DNA from 2 places in the Shewanella sp. 10N.286.52.B9 genome. Region 2 is predicted to be linked to the other one. Evidence: predicted binding sites of a transcription regulator. Region 2 holds the regulator's gene; the other holds the start of a gene.
What was found. The regulator LexA, encoded in region 2, represses DNA repair genes until DNA is damaged. The targets are predictions, from matches to a motif close to TACTGTATNNNNATACAGTA.
Positions count from the first base shown of each region.

Region 1: BCU91_RS13100 (DNA topoisomerase III) is a predicted target of LexA. The motif match lies at 1,917-1,936, and genes of this name have one in related genera.

Region 1 covers NZ_MCTY01000181.1:29,177-38,975, forward strand. Annotated here, with positions in the region: gene BCU91_RS13100 (DNA topoisomerase III) at 1-1,895, opposite strand, end outside; gene BCU91_RS13105 (hypothetical protein) at 2,299-4,272, shown strand; gene purF (amidophosphoribosyltransferase) at 4,444-5,955, opposite strand; gene BCU91_RS13115 (CvpA family protein) at 5,995-6,483, opposite strand; gene BCU91_RS13120 (SPOR domain-containing protein) at 6,599-7,225, opposite strand; gene folC (bifunctional tetrahydrofolate synthase/dihydrofolate synthase) at 7,230-8,531, opposite strand; gene truA (tRNA pseudouridine(38-40) synthase TruA) at 8,622-9,407, opposite strand; gene BCU91_RS13135 (FimV/HubP family polar landmark protein) at 9,551-9,799, opposite strand, start outside.
Region 2 covers NZ_MCTY01000198.1:30,955-40,753, reverse strand. Annotated here, with positions in the region: gene BCU91_RS15650 (hypothetical protein) at 1-43, opposite strand, end outside; gene BCU91_RS15645 (VOC family protein) at 85-882, opposite strand; gene mtr (tryptophan permease) at 1,250-2,494, opposite strand; gene plsB (glycerol-3-phosphate 1-O-acyltransferase PlsB) at 2,506-4,926, opposite strand; gene lexA (transcriptional repressor LexA) at 5,305-5,922, shown strand; gene BCU91_RS15625 (SulA-like leucine-rich domain-containing protein) at 5,919-6,425, shown strand; gene coxB (cytochrome c oxidase subunit II) at 6,856-8,472, shown strand; gene ctaD (cytochrome c oxidase subunit I) at 8,482-9,799, shown strand, end outside.

The DNA of each region.
Region 1 (9,799 bases), on a different contig from region 2:
TTTTTATAGCCAGGCCCTTTAATCCCCTCAAGAGCTGTAGGTAATTGATTTGAAGCTTGCTCAATCAGTTGCTGTAATTGCGCTAACAATGGCTCCATAAAGGCATCATACCTAAGCTGCTTTTGACTTATGGCATCAAGGCTACTTTCCCACAGCGCAGTCATATCCGGTGTGGTGGCTGTTTCTGGTAATGAATGGATCAAGCCAACGCCAACTGGGGTGGCAATGATTGATTTACCCTGCCTTAATAAGTAACCGCGATTAAACAGTAATTCAATAATGCCTGCTCGGGTTGCCTCGGTGCCCAAGCCATCGGTGTCTTTTAGGATCTTCTTCACTTCAGGGTTAGTGACATAGCGATTGATACCCGTCATGGCGCCAAGCAGGGTCGCATCTGTAAAATGTTTTGGCGCTTGAGTGGTTTTTTCAAGCAATTCGCCACGCTCACAATGGAGTTGTTGACCTTTTTTCAGTGGCGGCAAAGTCACTAAATTTTCATCATCACTGCCATCTGCATTATCTTTACCCTGCATTTTCGCAAATAAACATTTCCAACCTAATGACAGTTCTTGCTTAGCTTTAGTGGTGAATAAGCCACCCGCAATGGTCACTTCAACTTGGGTTTCATCATAAATATAGGCGGGGTAAAACTGGGCTAAATACTGCCGTGCAATATGAGAATATAACTGCGACTCTTTGGCTGATAAGTTTGCCAAATTAGTGGTTTTTTCAGTGGGAATTATCGCGTGGTGAGCATCAACTTTACTGTCATTCCAGGCTTTGGACTTAAGCTTGGCATTAGGTTTATCTGCTTTAGCGGTTAAACCGGCATCATTACTTAATACTGCGCGAATAACTTGGGGTGCAAGGCCATGTTGCTCAGCAGGTAAATAGCGACTATCTGAGCGCGGATACGTAATTAATTTATGCCTTTCATATAGACTCTGACAGGTATCAAGCACCTCTTTAGCGCTCATGCCAAAACGCTTGGCCGCATCGATTTGCAGGCTGGATAAACTATAAGGCAATGGGGGGTTCTGACGCTTATTTTTTGACTCAAGCTTGGTCACTTCAGCAGCTTTGTTGGTTATCCGTCCCACCACATTTTCTGCTAAGCCTTTGGCGAGCACTCGCCCCTCTTCATCCATATATGGCTGACATGCTTCACTGGGTTTCCACTTAGCCGAAAAGCCTTCTTGGTTATCGGTCAGTAAATGCGCCAATACTTCATAAAAAGCTTTGGGCTGAAAATTGGCAATTTCTTCATCTCGCCTTACCACTAACCCCAGTACCGGGGTTTGCACTCGACCAACAGACAATACTCCCTGATAACCTACTTTTTTGCCTTGAATGGTATAAGCGCGGGTCATATTCATGCCATATAGCCAATCTGCGCGGCTGCGGGCTAAGGCTGAGGTAGATAAGGGGACAAACTCTTTATTAGTGCGCAATTGCCCTAAGGCGCGTTTTACCGCCGAAGGGTTAAGATCGCTAATAAGTAAACGCTGGGTTTGAGCAATCTTGTCGGCCTTTACACCTGCATAGGAAATGACTTCATCCACCAGCAGCTGCCCTTCTCTATCTGGATCGCCAGCATTAACTAAACTCGATGCTTGTTTGATGAGCTTTTTTAAGATGCTCAACTGTGAGCGGGTATTAGTTTTAGGTTTTAACTGCCATTTACTCGGCACTATGGGTAAATGGGCTAATTGCCATGATTTAAAAGCGGGATCATAGACATCTGGTTCTGCTTGCTCTAACAAATGCCCTATACACCAAGACACGCAATCCCCATTGGCGCTCATGATAAAACCATCACCTTTTTTATGAGGCTTTGGTAATACATCGGCAATAGCACGGCCTAGACTGGGTTTTTCAGCAATATAGAGCATCATAGATTTATTAGACTTTTAAAACACTGTATGAAATTACAGTGTAATTTAGCGAATAGCAAAAATAAGTGCAACTGTTAATGCAATGGCAGGTTTCTTAGAAAGATAATCTGCCACTCAAAATACTAGGCTAAAGCATCAAAAAACACGCTTTTAAGGCGCTAAACTTAACCAAAAACAACCAATAAAAATTTACTTTAATTTGTGATCTTAATGCAAAAACACATCGGGAGATTAAGCTTTAATTCAGAATGTTCAGCTAGGAGGTTTATATTCAAACTATTGAATATAAACAATTAAACTAGTAATACTCCTAGTTTGTGATCTAGTCAACAGTTGCCAAGCAATCTTTACATTACGCTCCAATTACCCATTAAGAGGTAAGAAAAACATTTTGGAGTATGAGATGAAATTAATGAGCAAATGTCGTGTTGCTTTACTTGTGGCTACTGCACTGGGGATGAGTGCTTGTAATGATGGTAAAGATGGAAACGATGGCCTACCTGGCGAACCTGGTGCACCTTGGGTGCCACCAGTAGTGACCACATCAGCAGTAGCAAAAGTCATGGAATGGCAATATGCCGAGGGTGTCGTGAATGTTGAATTTTCGGTGGAGAACCAAGATGGGGTTCCAGTAGAAGATTTAGATAAAGTCCAGTTAATGTCAACCATCAAAAATGAAGCAGGTTTACTTGCTGACACTGTTGATGTGACTTGGGTTGCGGGTGATGATAACGCACCGGGTACGCTAACTCACGCTGGTGAGGGTATTTATAACCTTTCTATGCCACATGAAGCTGCGACATCTGAATCAATTGGTACTGGCTATATTCGACCAGGTAATGGCGAAAATGGTATGCCACGTACTAAACGCGTGATGTTTACCAAAAACGATTCTTATGCACAAGTTAGCACCACTGACGATGCTAAATGTGTCGCCTGTCACGGTGAATTTGAAGATGCTACTGGCAACGCAACTTGGGGTTGGCATCAACATCACCATGCAATCGACAATGACCAAGAAGTGGTTGTCGTTGAAGCATGTCTAGTTTGTCACACTCAAACTGAACAAAAAGATGGCGGCTGGGCTGAAAACACCATGGCAATGCTAGGACATGGTAAATTAGCTGATGGCGAAGGTGGTTATTTAGCTTCTGGCCACGAAGCATTAGCTAAGAGAATGTCCTCAGAAGATCCAAGTGAGAGTGCTTACTCAATGGATAAGTACCGCTGTTCAACGTGTCACATTGACGATGTGGTATTTACAGCATCTCTCAATGGCTGTGCAACCTGTCATGCTGATTTACAAGATAAAGATTTAACTGTTAATCACAGTAACTTTACTGACCTTGATTGTGCAAGCTGTCACAATTCGTTCCAACATGAACATGAAAACGGTGCAAATCGTGATGAAGCATTAAACCGCTATAACTTTGAAGTTATTTCTGTTGTTCGTAGTGAAGATAAAGCGACGATTGAAGTCACTGCAAAAGCGACTGATAGCGAAGGTAAGGTTGTTGATATCTTAGCAATCGAAAAAACAGATGCAGAACCAAAAGGTTGGGCTACTGTCATGAAAAACGGCGAGGCAATGTTGCCTGGTCGTGACGCAGGACATGTAGCACGTTCTAAATCGACTCGTGCTGGCGACGACAATACCACGGTTTATATCATCGAACATGCTCTACCATATGAAGAAGGTGAAGAATTATTTGGTGGTGTCGATGGTAGTGTTTATTACACTCATCGCTGGGGATACTCTGCTAATGCCCCTATCTCGGTATCGAACATCAAAGACGTCCGTCGTACTAGCTCTGACGGTCTAAAGTGTCTTTCTTGTCATACTGAAGGTCTAGATGGGCACGGTAGTAAGCGTGGTGGCTTCGATTTAGGCGGTGACTCATGTGTACAATGTCATTCCGCTTATAACTGGGAACCTGCTAGAGAAGGTGAAGATTATGCGATGGCGTGGGGACCATTGGTTCACAACATGCACTTTGGAGCATACAAGCAAGACCGAGGTCTAAATGACATGCCAACAACCGACAGAAACATGCCGGTAGACTGTCAAGCTTGTCACACTGGTATGATTGACCTTGAAGATGTAGCACCAGCAGTTGTGTTAAACGGTATGGATGAAAGCAGTGTTTACGGTATCACGGCGATTTCTGCTAACTGTGCCACTTGTCATACAGGTGATGCTGCGAAAAATCACATGATACAACAAGGTGGTGATTTCGATGTGGTTATCACGCCAGAAGCTGATCACACTCACACGGGTGAAAGTGGCGACTTTGCCGTATTTGACCCTGCACCTATCACTGAATCATGTTCTGTATGTCATTCCCCTGCAAGACTAGCTGAAGCTCATAATTACTAATATTTTTATATTAATAATCTGAGATTGATTCATCATCAATAAACCGAGCAAAATGCCTGAAGTGATTCAGGCATTTTTTTATCTGTAGTACTAGTTTCGATTACTGAAGGAAAAGAAAAACAAAAAAGCCAGCGGCTAGCTGGCTTTAATCAGTTACTTAGAAAGTATCGTTTAAGGATGACAAACGTTATGCATTTCTAAGTTAGTACCAATGTCTTTATTATTGGCTTTGGCATCATCATTTCGCAGTTGAGTCAGGTGATCCAAGTACGCCTGGTCAACATCGTTAGTGATGTAATGACCATCAAATACTGAGGTTTCAAAGCGCTTAATTTCTGGATTTTCCATTCCAACGGCTTCAACCAAGTCTGATAAGTCTTGGAAGATAATCCCATCAGCGCCGATGATTTTAGCGATTTCATCAGCATCACGGCCATGAGCAATCAACTCATTGGTGGTTGGCATATCAATACCGTAGACATTCGGGAAGCGAATTTCAGGTGCTGCTGAAGCAAAATACACTTTCTTAGCCCCAGCTTCACGAGCCATTTCAATGATTTGCTCAGAGGTGGTACCACGAACAATTGAGTCGTCAACTAACAATACGTTCTTACCAGTAAACTCAGTTTTAATCGCGTTTAGCTTACGGCGAACAGATTTCTTACGCTCTTGCTGACCCGGCATAATAAAAGTACGGCCAATATAGCGGTTTTTAACAAAACCTTGGCGATATGGCAGGTCCATTCCACGAGCAATTTCTAGGGCGATATCACACGAGGTTTCAGGAATTGGGATCACCACGTCAATATCATAATCTTCCCATTCCTTTTGAATTTTTGCGCCTAATTTAGCCCCCATGTTTACACGGCTGGCATAGACAGACACTTTATCAATACTCGAGTCTGGACGAGCGAAATAGACGAATTCAAAAATACAAGGTGCATAGCTTGGCTCAACCGCACATTGGCGAGTAAATAGTTGACCATCAAGTGAAATATAAACTGCTTCGCCTGGCGCAACGTCGCGCATCACTTCAAAGCCAACTGCATCAAGTGCCACTGATTCAGAGGCGACCATGTATTCGGTACCTGTTGGGGTTTCGTTCTTACCAAGTACTAAAGGACGGATCCCAAATGGGTCACGAAATGCCACTAAGCCTTGGCCAATAATCATCGCCGCAGCAGCATAAGCACCGCGAGTTTGTGCATGAACTTTCGCTATTGCATCAAAAACTTCATCAGCGCTTAAGGTTAAGCTGCGGGTTTCTTGCAGTTCATCAGCAAGCAAGTTTAATAACACTTCAGAATCTGAGGTGGTATTTACATGACGGCGCTTTTTGATCAGTCCTTCAGCAAGCTCAACTGTATTCGTCAAGTTACCGTTATGGGCTAAGGAAATACCAAATGGAGAGTTAACATAGAATGGTTGTGCTTCAGAGGCACTCGAGCTGCCTGCTGTTGGATAACGTACGTGTCCAATACCTGCATTACCTTGAAGGCGTTGCATGTGTTTGATTTCAAATACGTCTTTAACGAGTCCATTAGCCTTACGTAAACGAAATGCATTTTTGTCCACGGTCACGATGCCTGCAGCATCTTGACCACGGTGCTGAAGCACGGTCAACGCATCATAAATGGTTTGATTAACCGATGACAGACCAACTATTCCGACGATACCACACATGGGTAAGCTTCCTCATTGTAAGATGTTTTATATTTATATTTATATTTTGGGTACAAAGCTGGAGGTATTTTCCAGATAGTCAAAAAACCACTGAATAACCACACCAAATTGGGGTACAAGCTCTGAATCCGTCCACCAGTCTTGACTTGAAGCACCGGTAAACGCATCCAGAAAAAATAATATTGCGCTGACGATTAACGCCCCGCGAAGCGCGCCAAAGCACAAACCTAATACGCGGTCTGTGCCTGACAAGCCGGTTTTTGACACCAGTTGGCCTAATATGTAATTAACTAAGGCACCAAGAATGAGAGTAGCGATAAATAAAATAGCAATTGCAACGCCATTTCTAAGCATTTCGTCATTCATCTGCGTTAGGTGAACAGCGAGATCTTGATAAAATTGGCTAGCAACAAAGAAAGCAGCGAACCATACCACTAGCGACATGGCTTCTTTGGCAAATCCACGTATCAAACTGATAACAGTTGATAGGCCGATGATAATGAGAATAGCGTAATCAATCCAAACCATTGAGAGAGGGATCCGGTATAGATGTTAAGACGGCGCGATTCTAACAGAGACTGAAAAGTTTCACACCTCTAGCAGAATAAATTGACTGTGCGCTGAAAAAAACAATGATGAATAGTTAGTTTTCTAGGGGATTGTATTGCACAATCTTGCCTTGAAGACCGGTTATTTTCTGTATTTTTTGTTGATAACTTTTCAGTTTATCTGCTGAGAGTTCAGGGCCGACAAACACTTTTGTTAAAGAACCATCAATCGGTTTAGTCGGTAATGTATAAGCGGTAAAACCATTAGTGCGCAGCTTTTGAACTAAGCCTTCAACATTTTTAGCGTTATTAAAACCACCCAACTGCAAGGTAAATCCCGCTTTGATGGGCTGAGCTTGTTTTATGGCTGATTTAACAGTTTCAGGCTTTGAGGTTACTGCTGTTAATGCGGTTGCGGTGTTGGCGCTTGTGACTGACTTTGTTCCACTGTCAGTTTTAGTCGCTGGTGTAGTGCTGGTTTTTTCTGAAACTTGAGCTAAATCTTGGGTTGCTGCAATCTCTTCAACTTCAAAGGTTTCAGGAGTGTAACCCTCGCCAATTTGATCGCTTGCTTGCTCAGTAATCACTGGGCGTAAAGGAATTTCTGTAAACTCTTCAACTTGGCGCTGCTTTTTACCGTCTAATAAATCAGGTAAAAATATAACCCCAAGAGCAACGATCACTATGGTGCCAACTAAACGGTTTTGAAATTGACCAGACAAATCTTTATCCCTTTTTTAATAATTCACTAAACGCTGCCACAGTGTAAAATGAGCCAAAAACAATTACTACATCATCTGCATTTATATTTGACTTAATACTGCGCCAAGCCAAATCCATTGAGTCAAATTGTGATGCAGACAAGCTTGTATTTAACTCCTTGGCTAATGTTTTAGCATCATTTCCGCGCTCAACCGGTAATGATACAAAGTTCCATTCATCAATACTGTCTTCAAGCTCCTTTAAAACTGCAGCGGCATCTTTATCTTTTAACATACCGCATAAGGCAATAATGCGCGCAGGCTTAAAGCCTTGCAGTTGCGTAGCAAGGTATTTCGCAGCATGGGGATTATGTGCTACATCAACCCACACTTTTGGTTGTTCTAGTACTTGCTCAAAGCGGCCTGACAAACTGGCATTGGCAATGCCCTGTTTAATATCGTTATCACTGAGTTGTGGGAAAGCCTGCTCAATAACAGCAATGGCAGTGGCGGCATTGGCTAAAGGTAATCTCGGTAATGGTATAGCCTCTATGCTGCGATTAGCACTGCTATAGTGCCAAGTTGAGCGGTTATCTGTGCTAGTGTTATTTGCAATAACATAGCTAAAGTCTTTATTAACACTATAAGCATACGCATTAATCGCTTGGGCATATTCGGTTATGGAATTAGGGCAATCAGGTTCGCCAATCACCGCTAAACACTCAGTTCTAAATACTCCTGCCTTTTCACGGCCGACTAGCTCTCTGGTATCACCTAGATACTCTTGATGATCAATATCAATCGAGGTAATGACACTGACATCGGCATCAATAATATTGGTTGCATCTAAACGACCACCTAAGCCCACTTCCAGTAAAATAATCTCAGGTTTAGCCAGCTTGAAAATATATAATCCTGTTAAGGTGGCAAATTCAAAAAAGCTTAATGAGATCTCAGAGCGGGCATGTTCAATGACACTAAAGGCTTCAATAATTTGCGCATCTGTCACGTCAATATGATTAAGCCTTACGCGCTCGTTAAAGTTAACTAAGTGCGGCGAGCTATAAACCCCAACCGTTTTACCGGCTTGCAAAAATACCGCCTCAAGCATGGCGCAAGTGGTACCTTTGCCATTGGTTCCGGCAACGGTAATCACTTTAGAGTCAGCTAAGGACAATAGACTTAAACGCTCAGCAACGGCCGTTACTCGGGTTAAGCCCATATCTATTTCAGTGGGGTGAATCGATAATAAATAATCTAACCATTGGGACAAGCTTGCGTCTTTTGCAGGCTTAACGGTTAATTGCGTGTCATTATCTGTCTTCATTGTATCCCTTTTGAATTTGTCCCATGCTCACATTGTTGTTTCGTAAACAGTAAAAATGCGACTATTTAGCGATCAGTAGCAGCTAAGTGTCTAATCTTGCATAAATAGCGGCCCCATTGGCGGCTTAGGTAAGTTGTAGTGCTCTGGGTAAGTCACATCCACCAGATATAAGCCATTGGGCTTTGATGTCGGCGCGGCAAATTTTCTATCTTTTAATGCTAGAAGTTCATTAACCCACTCAATTTTTTGATGTGACTGGCCGATTTCAAGTAAGGTGCCAACAATATTACGCACCATATGATGCAAAAATGCATTGGCTTTAATATCGATAATAATGAATGTTCCTTGACGAGTGACATTAACAAATTCAATGGTTCTTACCGGGCTATGGGCTTGGCACTGTAATGCTCTGAAGCTGGTAAAGTCATGTTCACCAACAAACAATTGCGCGCCTTGGTGCATCAAATTGTGATCCAGTGGGTAGTGATAATGGGTTAAACCCTTATTTAAAATACCCGGTCTAAATTCACTGTTATTGATAATATAACGATATCGACGTGCAGTCGCTGAAAAGCGAGCATGGAAGGTCTCATCCACTTCTTTCGCCCAGCGGATTGCAATATTATCAGGTAGCTTGGCATTAACGCCTAATGTCCACGCTGACATCGCTCGATTAGCTTGAGTATCAAAATGTATGACTTGACCTGTTCCATGTACCCCAGAATCTGTACGTCCCGCACAGATAATTTCAATCGGTTCATTGGCAATTGATGATAACGCCGCTTCGATTTGCGCTTGCACAGAATCAACTTCTTTCTGTCTTTGCCAACCAAAATATTGACTACCATCGTATTCGACGCCTAAGGCCACACGCATTGATTAAACCCTCTAATTTTAAGTGCGCGCATTTTATAACAAATTAACTGAAGATGTAATGCAAAAGCACAACCCACTGTCAGAGTCTGTATACCTGATACAAAAACGGCGCAGTTAACTGCGCCGTTTTATGTACTTTATGATTAGCTTATATCATTCAGTAGTTTTGAGGCTTCACTTTGTTGGCGTTCATTACCGTCAATTTTGACTTCAGTGAGTAATGCTTTGGCAGCATCTTCATCTTCAATCTCAATGTAGGCACGGGCCAGATCTAATTTGGCATTAACTGAATTTTCTTCGTCATCAACATCAATCATTTCCGCATTGCCAATAAGGGCATTAACTTCGCCCATATCCACTTCAACATCTTTGTACTGATCGCTTACTTCAAC
Region 2 (9,799 bases):
TCTTTTGAATTACCGCGAGTTTTTCGTCCTTTGTGAGTGTCATAAGTCTTGCTTGATTAGATTTACAGTTTAACTTTCAAGCAATTATTCTACTTCAGACGCTACCTCGGTCAATGCAATAATTGAAAAAGTGCCGCCTTGGGGATCATCAATCACCGCAAAACGACCCACATCCGGAATATCCGTAGGCGGGACACAAATTCGCCCGCCTAGAGCTTCGGCATCTTGAGCCATAGCATCACAATCTTGCACACTAAAATACAGCATCCAATGGGGCGGGGTATCACCCCACTCGGACGTCATTTGCATCATACCGCCAATGGCTTGCTTATCCACCAGCCATTGCACGTAATCAGCTATGCCCATTGAAGACATATCAAGGCTGTTAGTCTCAAAGCCAAGCGCTTGGGTATAAAAATCGGTTGATGTGGCCAGATCGCGGCACATATATTCAACCCAGCACAAAGTATTGGGCTCAAATGAGCGCTTAATGCCGATATGGTTAATGGCCTGCCAGATTGAAAATCGTGCGCCATCAGGATCTTGGCACACAGCTATAATCCCTGAATCACCAACAGAGTGAGGGCCTGCAATAATTTGTCCACCCGCAAGCCTAATGGCTTTAATTGTCGCCTCAACATCATCAACGGCAAAATAAAGCTGCCAATGGGTTGGCAAACTCTCCATCTCTTTGGGCATTTGATACATAGCCGCAATGTCATCACCCGCTAACTGCAACATAGTGTAATGACCCTCAGGCATGGGCATATCATCAGCCTGCCACTGAAATAGGCTTTGGTAGAATGCTTTCGCGGCATACCAATCATGGCTGGCAAGTTCGACCCAACAAGGTTGCCCTTGTTTATAGTGTGACACCTTCATACACCTCACCCTGCTGTTGATAATGACTTATAAGAATAAAGGTTTAAGCTGAACCTAAATGACAACACTCTTTAAGTTAAGACACTTTTAAAGCTAAAGTCGAGTTGGCAATAATGGTTGGTTATTCGTATAAAAAATGACATTTAAATAATAAATACAACTTAAAATCATAGCCTTATATAGACAACAGTATCAGCAAGCCATGGCTAGTCACTATCGGTCACAAGTCGTAAATTACACACATCTTTAGTCAAAATGCTAACAGTCACATCCTTACTTGCTAGAAAACGCCCATAAAAAAGCCCTTTTCAAAGGGCTTTTTAGAGGTCATTTCGGTGTTTAAACACCACTTTATCTAGCTAAAGTATTATTTATAAACTGGCAGTAAATCAGCCATCGCCAACAAATGACATGCGCCGGTGATGACACCGAATGCAATAATCACCACAATCAATGGCGTACCACCTGGGACTCTAAAGCTCTTCTCATCAGGGAACATTTTGCGCGATTTGTATGCCATCATGGCTGGCACTATCGCCGCCCAAATGGTCGCCGCTAATGCCGCAAAGCCAATGGCAATCAAGAAACCATTAGGGAATAACAAACCTAATACTGTCGGCGGGATAAAGGTGATCGCAGCTGTTTTAATGCGGCCATTATTGCTTTCTTCAAAGCCAAATAAGTCAGCTAGATAATCAAACAAGCCTAAGGTCACCCCTAAGAATGATGACGCCACAGCAAGATTAGCAAACAAGGTCAACATGGTATTAAGCCATTTACTCGCCATCACATCTGACAGAGCGCCCACTAACACACCCATATTGCCGCCCTGAGCAATAATGTCGCTGAACTGACTACGGGGAATGTTGCCCATGGTTGCCACTAACCAACAGCTGTAAATAACTAAGGCGATAAACGTACCAATAAAGATGGCTTTTAAAATCACTTTAGGTTGTTTGCCGTAATACTTAACTAGGCTTGGCACATTGCCGTGGTAACCAAAACTGGCCAGCCCAAAAGGTAGCGCCGCTAAAATATAAGGCGAGAAACTCGCCTCACCATCTGGCATTAATAATTTTGCGCTATCAATATCAATCAGCAGATTTCCGATGGCGAGAAAAAAGGTAATTAACATCCCGCCAATCATAATGGTGGTAATGCGATCAACCGCTTTGGTACTGATGATCACCACTGCAGCAAGTACGACGGCAAACACTAACCCTGCGATCGGTTGAGGTAAGTTAATCCCCATCCCCGCAAGGGTGTGATTAACAATCGAGCCACCACCACTGATGTAAGCATAGGTCAGGATGTACAACACAAAAGCAATAGATAACCCGTTAATAATCCGCCAAAACTGGCCTAAGGTTACCTTAGTTAAGGTGTCAAAACTGTCACCGGGTTTAAAATGCAAATTGGTTTCAAGTAGCATCAGACCTGACACCAGCATACAAAACCAAATACCAATTAACATGACTAATGAATAGCCAAACCACATGCCTGCACTGACCACAGGCAAAGAAAACATACCAGCACCGACTGTGGTACCGGCGATGATCATAGCACCGCCCAATAAGGATTTATTTTGCGGTTGAGATTGTGTCGAACTCATAAAATTAGTTATTACCCATGTTCCATTGTGACACTATCAACAATGGTTTTTCGAACAGATAAACGCAGCATACCATTGGCATGATCACGTATTCGGATGACTTCAAATTGATTATCGTTAGCGGATAAATACCCTAATTCTTTTAATTTCACACTCAAATTATTGTAGAGCTTTTTATCATAAAACTCAGGCGCAGTAATTCCATGTAAAGCACCTAAACGCTGAGCCAATAAATGGCTGGCGCTTTCTAAATCAGAACGCTCAATTTCTGGTTTGTAAGCCAGTAAATTAAAGATAATCGCGTAACGCTGTAGGGTCTCACTGACCGTGGCGGACAATAACATTAACTGAGTGACATTACTTTGATTGACTTCAAAGTGATCGCTACCGGAAATTAGCTTTTGTTCAACAAACAAATCAAGCACTTGATCCACATAGGCACTTAAATCTTCAATGCCCATAAACAGCTCAGCTTTCAATAATGGGTAAAAATCATTAACAATTTGCTGGATTTTTTCTCGGCTAAATTCTTCATATTGCACCAAGCAACTGGCGATTAATGAAGGCACTGCCATTAGATGAATTATGTTATTGCGATAATAGCTCATCGCAATCACTGAGCTATCTTCAATTGCGATAATTTCGCCGATGGCATCTGTGGTTGAGGTAAATTTATTCAGCGACAAACATTGCTCAACTAGGTCATGAGCTGAGCCCTCAGCCACCGACGCATACTCAGTATAAGGAACATCCTTTAAGATTTTCAGGTAGAGGTCTAGCTGGGTTTCAAGCTCACTGCGCTGCAGGGCGTTTTGCTCTGAAGCCAGCAGCGCCATACTTGCTAATGTCACCGAACTCGCTGCGGCGGCGCCATTGATGTTAGTCATCACTTTATTGGCCAATACATTTACTGCTGGCGTTAACCATGATGGCTTTTGATCCGGATCTTGAGCAATTTCTTCACGCCAATTTGGCGATTGTTGATTTAAAAATTGCTGCACATTGATTGGCTCGCCAAAGTTAACGTAACCTTGGCCAAAGTTGCCTAATTTACGCAGCGCACCAAAGACCTGCCACACTGATTCTTTTTGCTTTTTCTTACCGCTTAACTCTTTATGATAGGTGGACACTTCCATCACATGATCATAACCAAGATAAACTGGCACTAAGGTTACTGGGCGTTCAATGCCCCGCAGTACACAGTTAACTGTCATCGCTAACATGCCGGTCTTAGGCGCTAATAAACGACCGGTACGAGAACGACCACCTTCGGTGAAGTATTCAACCGAATAGCCTTTAGCAAATAACTGATCTAAATACTCACGAAACACTGCGGTATAAAGTTTATTACCGTTAAAGCTACGACGAATAAAGAAAGCACCACCACGGCGGAACATAGGGCCTGCTGGCCAAAAGTTTAAATTAATACCGGCGGCAATATGCGGCGGCACCATGCCTTGGTAATACAAAATATACGACAGCAGTAGGTAATCCATGTGGCTACGATGGCAAGGCACATAGACAATTTCATGACCATCATGATGCAGCTTACGCACTTTTTCAGCGCTTTTAATGCTAATACCGCTGTATAACTTATTCCACAACCAAGTAAGAAAGCGCTCAGCAATACGCACTAAGCTGTCTGAGTAATCCGCTGCAATTTCATCTAAATACTGAATAGCTTTTTCGCGGGCTTTGTCTTCAGGAATTTTTTTATTAAGCGCTTCTTCTTTTATCGCTTGAGCAATGGCATCAGACTTTAATAATGAGTTGAACATTGCCTGACGATTTGGCAGTTGTGGGCCTGTCATCACTTTACGTTGGCGTCTAAAGTGCACTCGCGCCACACGGATAAGTTTATGCGCAATACTGACATCTGTGCCGTGTTCATCAGCCATATAACGTAGCGACATAGCATTTGAAAATTGAATAAAGCTATGGCGACCTAAGAACAAAATCATCAACCATTTACGTAACCAGGTCGGGTTTTCACGCTCAAATACGGCTGCGGTCATGGTGTCATCTTCTTTACCAGGGATACGTCCCCAATACAGACTCACTGGCACCAATTGAATATCAAGTTGATCATTTTTTTTATGTAAGGCTAATAAGCTGGTGAAGTTATCAACAAATTTTTCGCCACTTAAACGCTTGCCAAATAGAGGCTTACGACCTTCAATACACACAATTCTAGGGGTATTTAAGCCATCAACGTCTAGTCGCTCATAAGGGCTCGGTAAGCCATATTTGGCGGTCACTTCATTTAATGCCGCAATATCACTGAGTGATTCTGTCTTCATCACATAGACCACTGGTTTATCTGGGTCTAAGTTCAGATCGGCAAAGGGATCTTCAGGCACAACAACCGTGTGCACCATCAGTTTTTGAATCCAACGTAATGATTTTGCTATGATTGAGTCAGGTTTTAACATGAGTGTTCGCATATTCAACATCAATTAATTGGCCATAGAATACCAGATAATGGTTCAGTTTCACTAACAAGGGTCTATACAGAGAATATTTGTTCAGTAAAAATAGCCATATCCGAATAACAACCAACCTATTTTCAATCAACACTACTGTATAAATATACTGTTTAAACAAACGATGTGAGAAATAGCCAATTTCATCGGTTTAAAAAGCTGACTTACCTTCATTAACTAAATAATTAAATTACATATACTTAACCGTGCCCCCATATATAGCCAACAAGAATTAGATGATAATAGTTAAATTAATTTGGTTAATACTTGCGCGACCACCGATACTGTATATAATGACAGTCACTGTATAAAAAAACAGGAATCAATATGAGACCTTTAACGCCACGCCAAGCTGAAATATTAGAGCTAATTAAATGTAATATCGCCGAAACAGGTATGCCGCCAACTCGTGCAGAAATTGCAACTCGATTAGGCTTCAAAAGCGCCAATGCCGCTGAAGAACACTTAAAAGCACTGGCAAAAAAAGGCTGTATTGAAATTATTCCTGGTACCTCTCGCGGGATCCGCATGGTGCAGGTGGAGGAGGAAGTTGAAGCAGGCTTACCACTTATCGGCCAAGTTGCTGCAGGTGAACCTATCCTTGCTCAAGAGCATGTTGAACAGTATTTCCAAGTTGACCCAGAAATGTTTAAGCCCAATGCTAATTTCTTACTACGCGTTCGTGGCGACAGTATGAAAGACATTGGTATTTTAGAGGGCGACTTATTAGCAGTGCATAAAATGCAAACTGCCACCAATGGTCAAGTTGTAGTGGCACGTCTTGAAGACGATGTAACCGTGAAAAGATTTGAAAAGAAAGGCAATATTATTTATTTACATGCTGAAAATGCAGAATATGAGCCGATTAAAGTTGATTTAAGTTGCCAAAACCTAACGATTGAAGGGCTTGCTGTTGGCGTTATTCGTAATGGAGGTTGGTTATGAACACATTAATAGGCAATGCACCGCGTCACCCTGGATTATGGGTAGATATGGCATCTGATCCCTTACCCACTAAACAAGGGATTGAAACCAAGCGCACCCAAAACCAAGGCTTAACTGAATTGACTCAATTATGCAGTCAGTTAGCCATTTTAAGTCAGCAAGGCCGTTGGATTGTACTGATTAATCCGCCGCATATCGGTTATAAGCAAATTCTTGCTAATGCCAATGTTCGTATGGACAGAGTATTGTTAGTTCACACCAAAGATGAAGTCGAAACCCTGTGGGCGATGGAAAAAGCGCTCACTAACGGTACTTCAAGTGCAGTAATTACTTGGACACCACCATTAGATGCCCGCGACAATCGCCGCATTCAATTGGTTGCCAAAAATGCCTTAGCCCAAGGGCTTATCATTGAAGATGTAAATACTCACTTACCTGAAGGCGACCCATTAACGCAAACTTTAGCAGTACCGACTCGGGTAAACCTTACCTCGTTTCACTAGTAAAATATGACTAAAAAAGCCCTTCACTACGCTGAGGGGCTTTTTTTTGCACTTTTTTCAGCAAATTAGATGATAAAGTGATCTTGATCAATATTTAATCTCCAAGTAATGTAGTTAACAAGGTAGTAACAATTTATCGTACTGCCGAGAATAAATGTCAAAAAGATACAAACGCTATTAAAAGATTGAGCTGGTACCGTGCGGTATAGAAAGCCTTGAATGTAAAGCGTCAAATATAATTGATAAGTTCAGTATTAGGTACAAGTGTGGCACCGTAACGTAATAACATAATTGAGTTTTCAAGCTCAAAGCCACCGTGTACTTTGAAATGATCAAACTTTTTCGGGTATGAAAAGTTTGCATAGAGCAGAGTATTACTGTGTGGCTTTTCTTTGTAATTGCAATTCGCAATTAGCAGAGGAGTAGTCTTGTGAAGCGATTGTTGTACGGATTAATGGTGGCGTTGCTTGCAACCCCACTCACAGCGGCAGAGATGCCCTTAAACATGACTCAAGGTGTAACAGAGATCAGTGGCCAGGTTTACGACCTGCATATGATTATTTTGTATATCTGTTGCGCCATTGGTGTCGTGGTCTTTGGGATCATGATTTATTCCATGATCTATCACAGAAAATCTAAGGGTGCAGTTGCAGCCGACTTTCATGACAGTACCAAGGTTGAAATAGCTTGGACAGTATTGCCATTTCTAATCCTAATTGGCATGGCAATCCCAGCAACAAAAACGCTGATTGCTATGGAAGATCCCAGCGATGCTGAACTGACAGTCAAAGTGACGGGCTCTCAATGGAAATGGCATTACAGCTATTTCAATGAAGATGTCGAGTTTTTCAGTTTATTATCTACCCCAGCAGACCAAATTACTGGCACCGCAGATAAAACCGACACCTATCTTTTAGAGGTCGATAAGCCGCTGGTTTTACCAATAAATCGTAAAGTACGTTTTTTAATGACCTCGGATGACGTTATCCACTCTTGGTGGGTACCAGCATTTGCCGTTAAAAAAGATGCAAATCCTGGTTTCATCAATGAAGCTTGGACTAAAATCGATAAAATAGGTACTTATCGAGGCCAATGTGCCGAACTATGCGGTAAAGATCATGGCTTTATGCCTATTGTTGTTGAAGCCGTTTCTGAAGCAGACTTTGACCAATGGCTAATCGACCAAAAGCAATTTGCTGCTGATGCTAAAGCCGCTGCACAAGCCTCACTGAGCCAAACCCTTAGCTATGACGAGTTAATGGCCCAAGGCGAACAAATCTACATGGGTCGCTGCGCGGCTTGCCACCAACCTAATGGTGCTGGTTTACCTGGCGTCTTCCCTTCCCTAATTGGCAGTCCAATGATTAAAGGCCCAGTGTCTGGCCATATCGATATTGTCGTTAATGGTAAGCCTGGCACTGCGATGCAAGCGTTTGCCAAGCAGCTAACGGCAACTGAAATTGCTGCAGTAGTCACTTATGAGCGTAATGCTTGGGGTAATGACTCTGGCGATACCGTGCAAGCGGCTGATGTGAGTGGCAATGGGACAAATTCTAGCGCTACACCAACCACTGCTGACGCTCCTAGTGCAGGCACTTCTACCGCAGACACGTCAACGCCTGTGACTTTACCAGCAAGCTTACCTACAGCTGAACAACTTGAAGACACTGCAACACAAGCTGTGACTGAAGCGGCAACACAAGCAGCAGAAGTTAAAGCTGTGGTATTGGATGACTTGACGATGGATGAGTTAATGACCATGGGCGAGCAAGTCTATATGACTAGCTGCGCTGCATGTCACCAAGCTGCTGGTACTGGCTTACCTGGCGCGTTCCCTTCATTAGTAGGCAGCCCACTCATCGTCGGTCCAGTGACGGATCATCTTAATATTGTCATCAATGGTAAACCTGGCACGGCAATGCAAGCATTTAACTCGCTACTTACGCCACAACAGCTTGCTGCAGTGGTGACTTATGAGCGAAATGCCTGGGGTAATAACTCTGGCGATGCAGTTCAGGCTGCTGATGTTGTTGGTCACGGAAAGTAAGGGATTAAAATGAGCACAATTACACAAGATTCACCAGCCGCTCACGACGATCACCATGATGACCATCATCATGGGGCGCCAAAAGGCATTATGCGCTGGGTTTTAACCACTAACCATAAAGATATTGGTTCAATGTATCTGTGGTTTAGTTTCATTATGTTTTTAACCGGCGGCGCAATGGCCATGGTCATTCGTGCTGAGTTATTCCAACCCGGTTTACAGTTAGTTGAACCTAACTTTTTTAACCAAATGACCACAGTCCATGGCTTGATTATGGTATTTGGCGCAGTCATGCCAGCCTTTACCGGCTTAGCTAACTGGCTCATTCCAATGATGATTGGTGCGCCAGATATGGCACTACCGCGGATGAATAACTGGAGCTTTTGGATTTTACCTTTCGCGTTTGCGATTCTACTTAGCTCGCTATTTATGGAAGGTGGAGGCCCCAACTTTGGCTGGACTTTCTATGCACCACTGTCAACAACCTATAGCCCTGATAGCACAGCATTATTTGTGTTCTCAGTTCACATTATGGGCATAAGCTCGATCATGGGTGCTATTAACGTGGTGGTGACCATTGTTAATATGCGTGCTCCGGGTATGACTTGGATGAAGCTGCCATTGTTCGTCTGGACTTGGCTGATTACCGCCTTCTTGCTAATAGCAGTGATGCCGGTATTGGCAGGTGTAGTAACCATGGTACTGACTGATAAATACTTTGCCACCAGCTTCTTTGATGCTGCTGGCGGCGGCGACCCTGTGATGTTCCAGCATATTTTCTGGTTCTTTGGCCACCCCGAAGTCTACATCATGATTTTACCTTCATTCGGGATTATCTCGGCCATTATTCCCACCTTTAGCCGTAAAAAGCTTTTCGGTTATGCCTCCATGGTATACGCCACCTCAAGTATTGCGATTTTGTCCTTCCTAGTTTGGGCGCATCACATGTTCACCACCGGGATGCCAGTATTTGCAGAGCTATTCTTCATGTACTGCACCATGTTAATCGCAGTACCTACTGGGGTGAAAGTGTTTAACTGGGTTGCAACTATGTGGCGCGGCTCAATCACCTTCGAAACCCCGATGCTGTTCGCCATTGCATTCATCATCTTATTCACCATCGGTGGCTTCTCTGGCTTGATGCTAGCGATCACCCCAGCGGATTTCCAATACCATGATACTTACTTTGTGGTAGCGCATTTTCATTATGTACTGGTTACTGGCGCAGTATTCTCCATTATGGCTGCAGCATATTACTGGCTACCGAAATGGACAGGATACATGTATAGCGAAACATTAGGTCGTTGGCATTTCTGGTGCAGTGTTA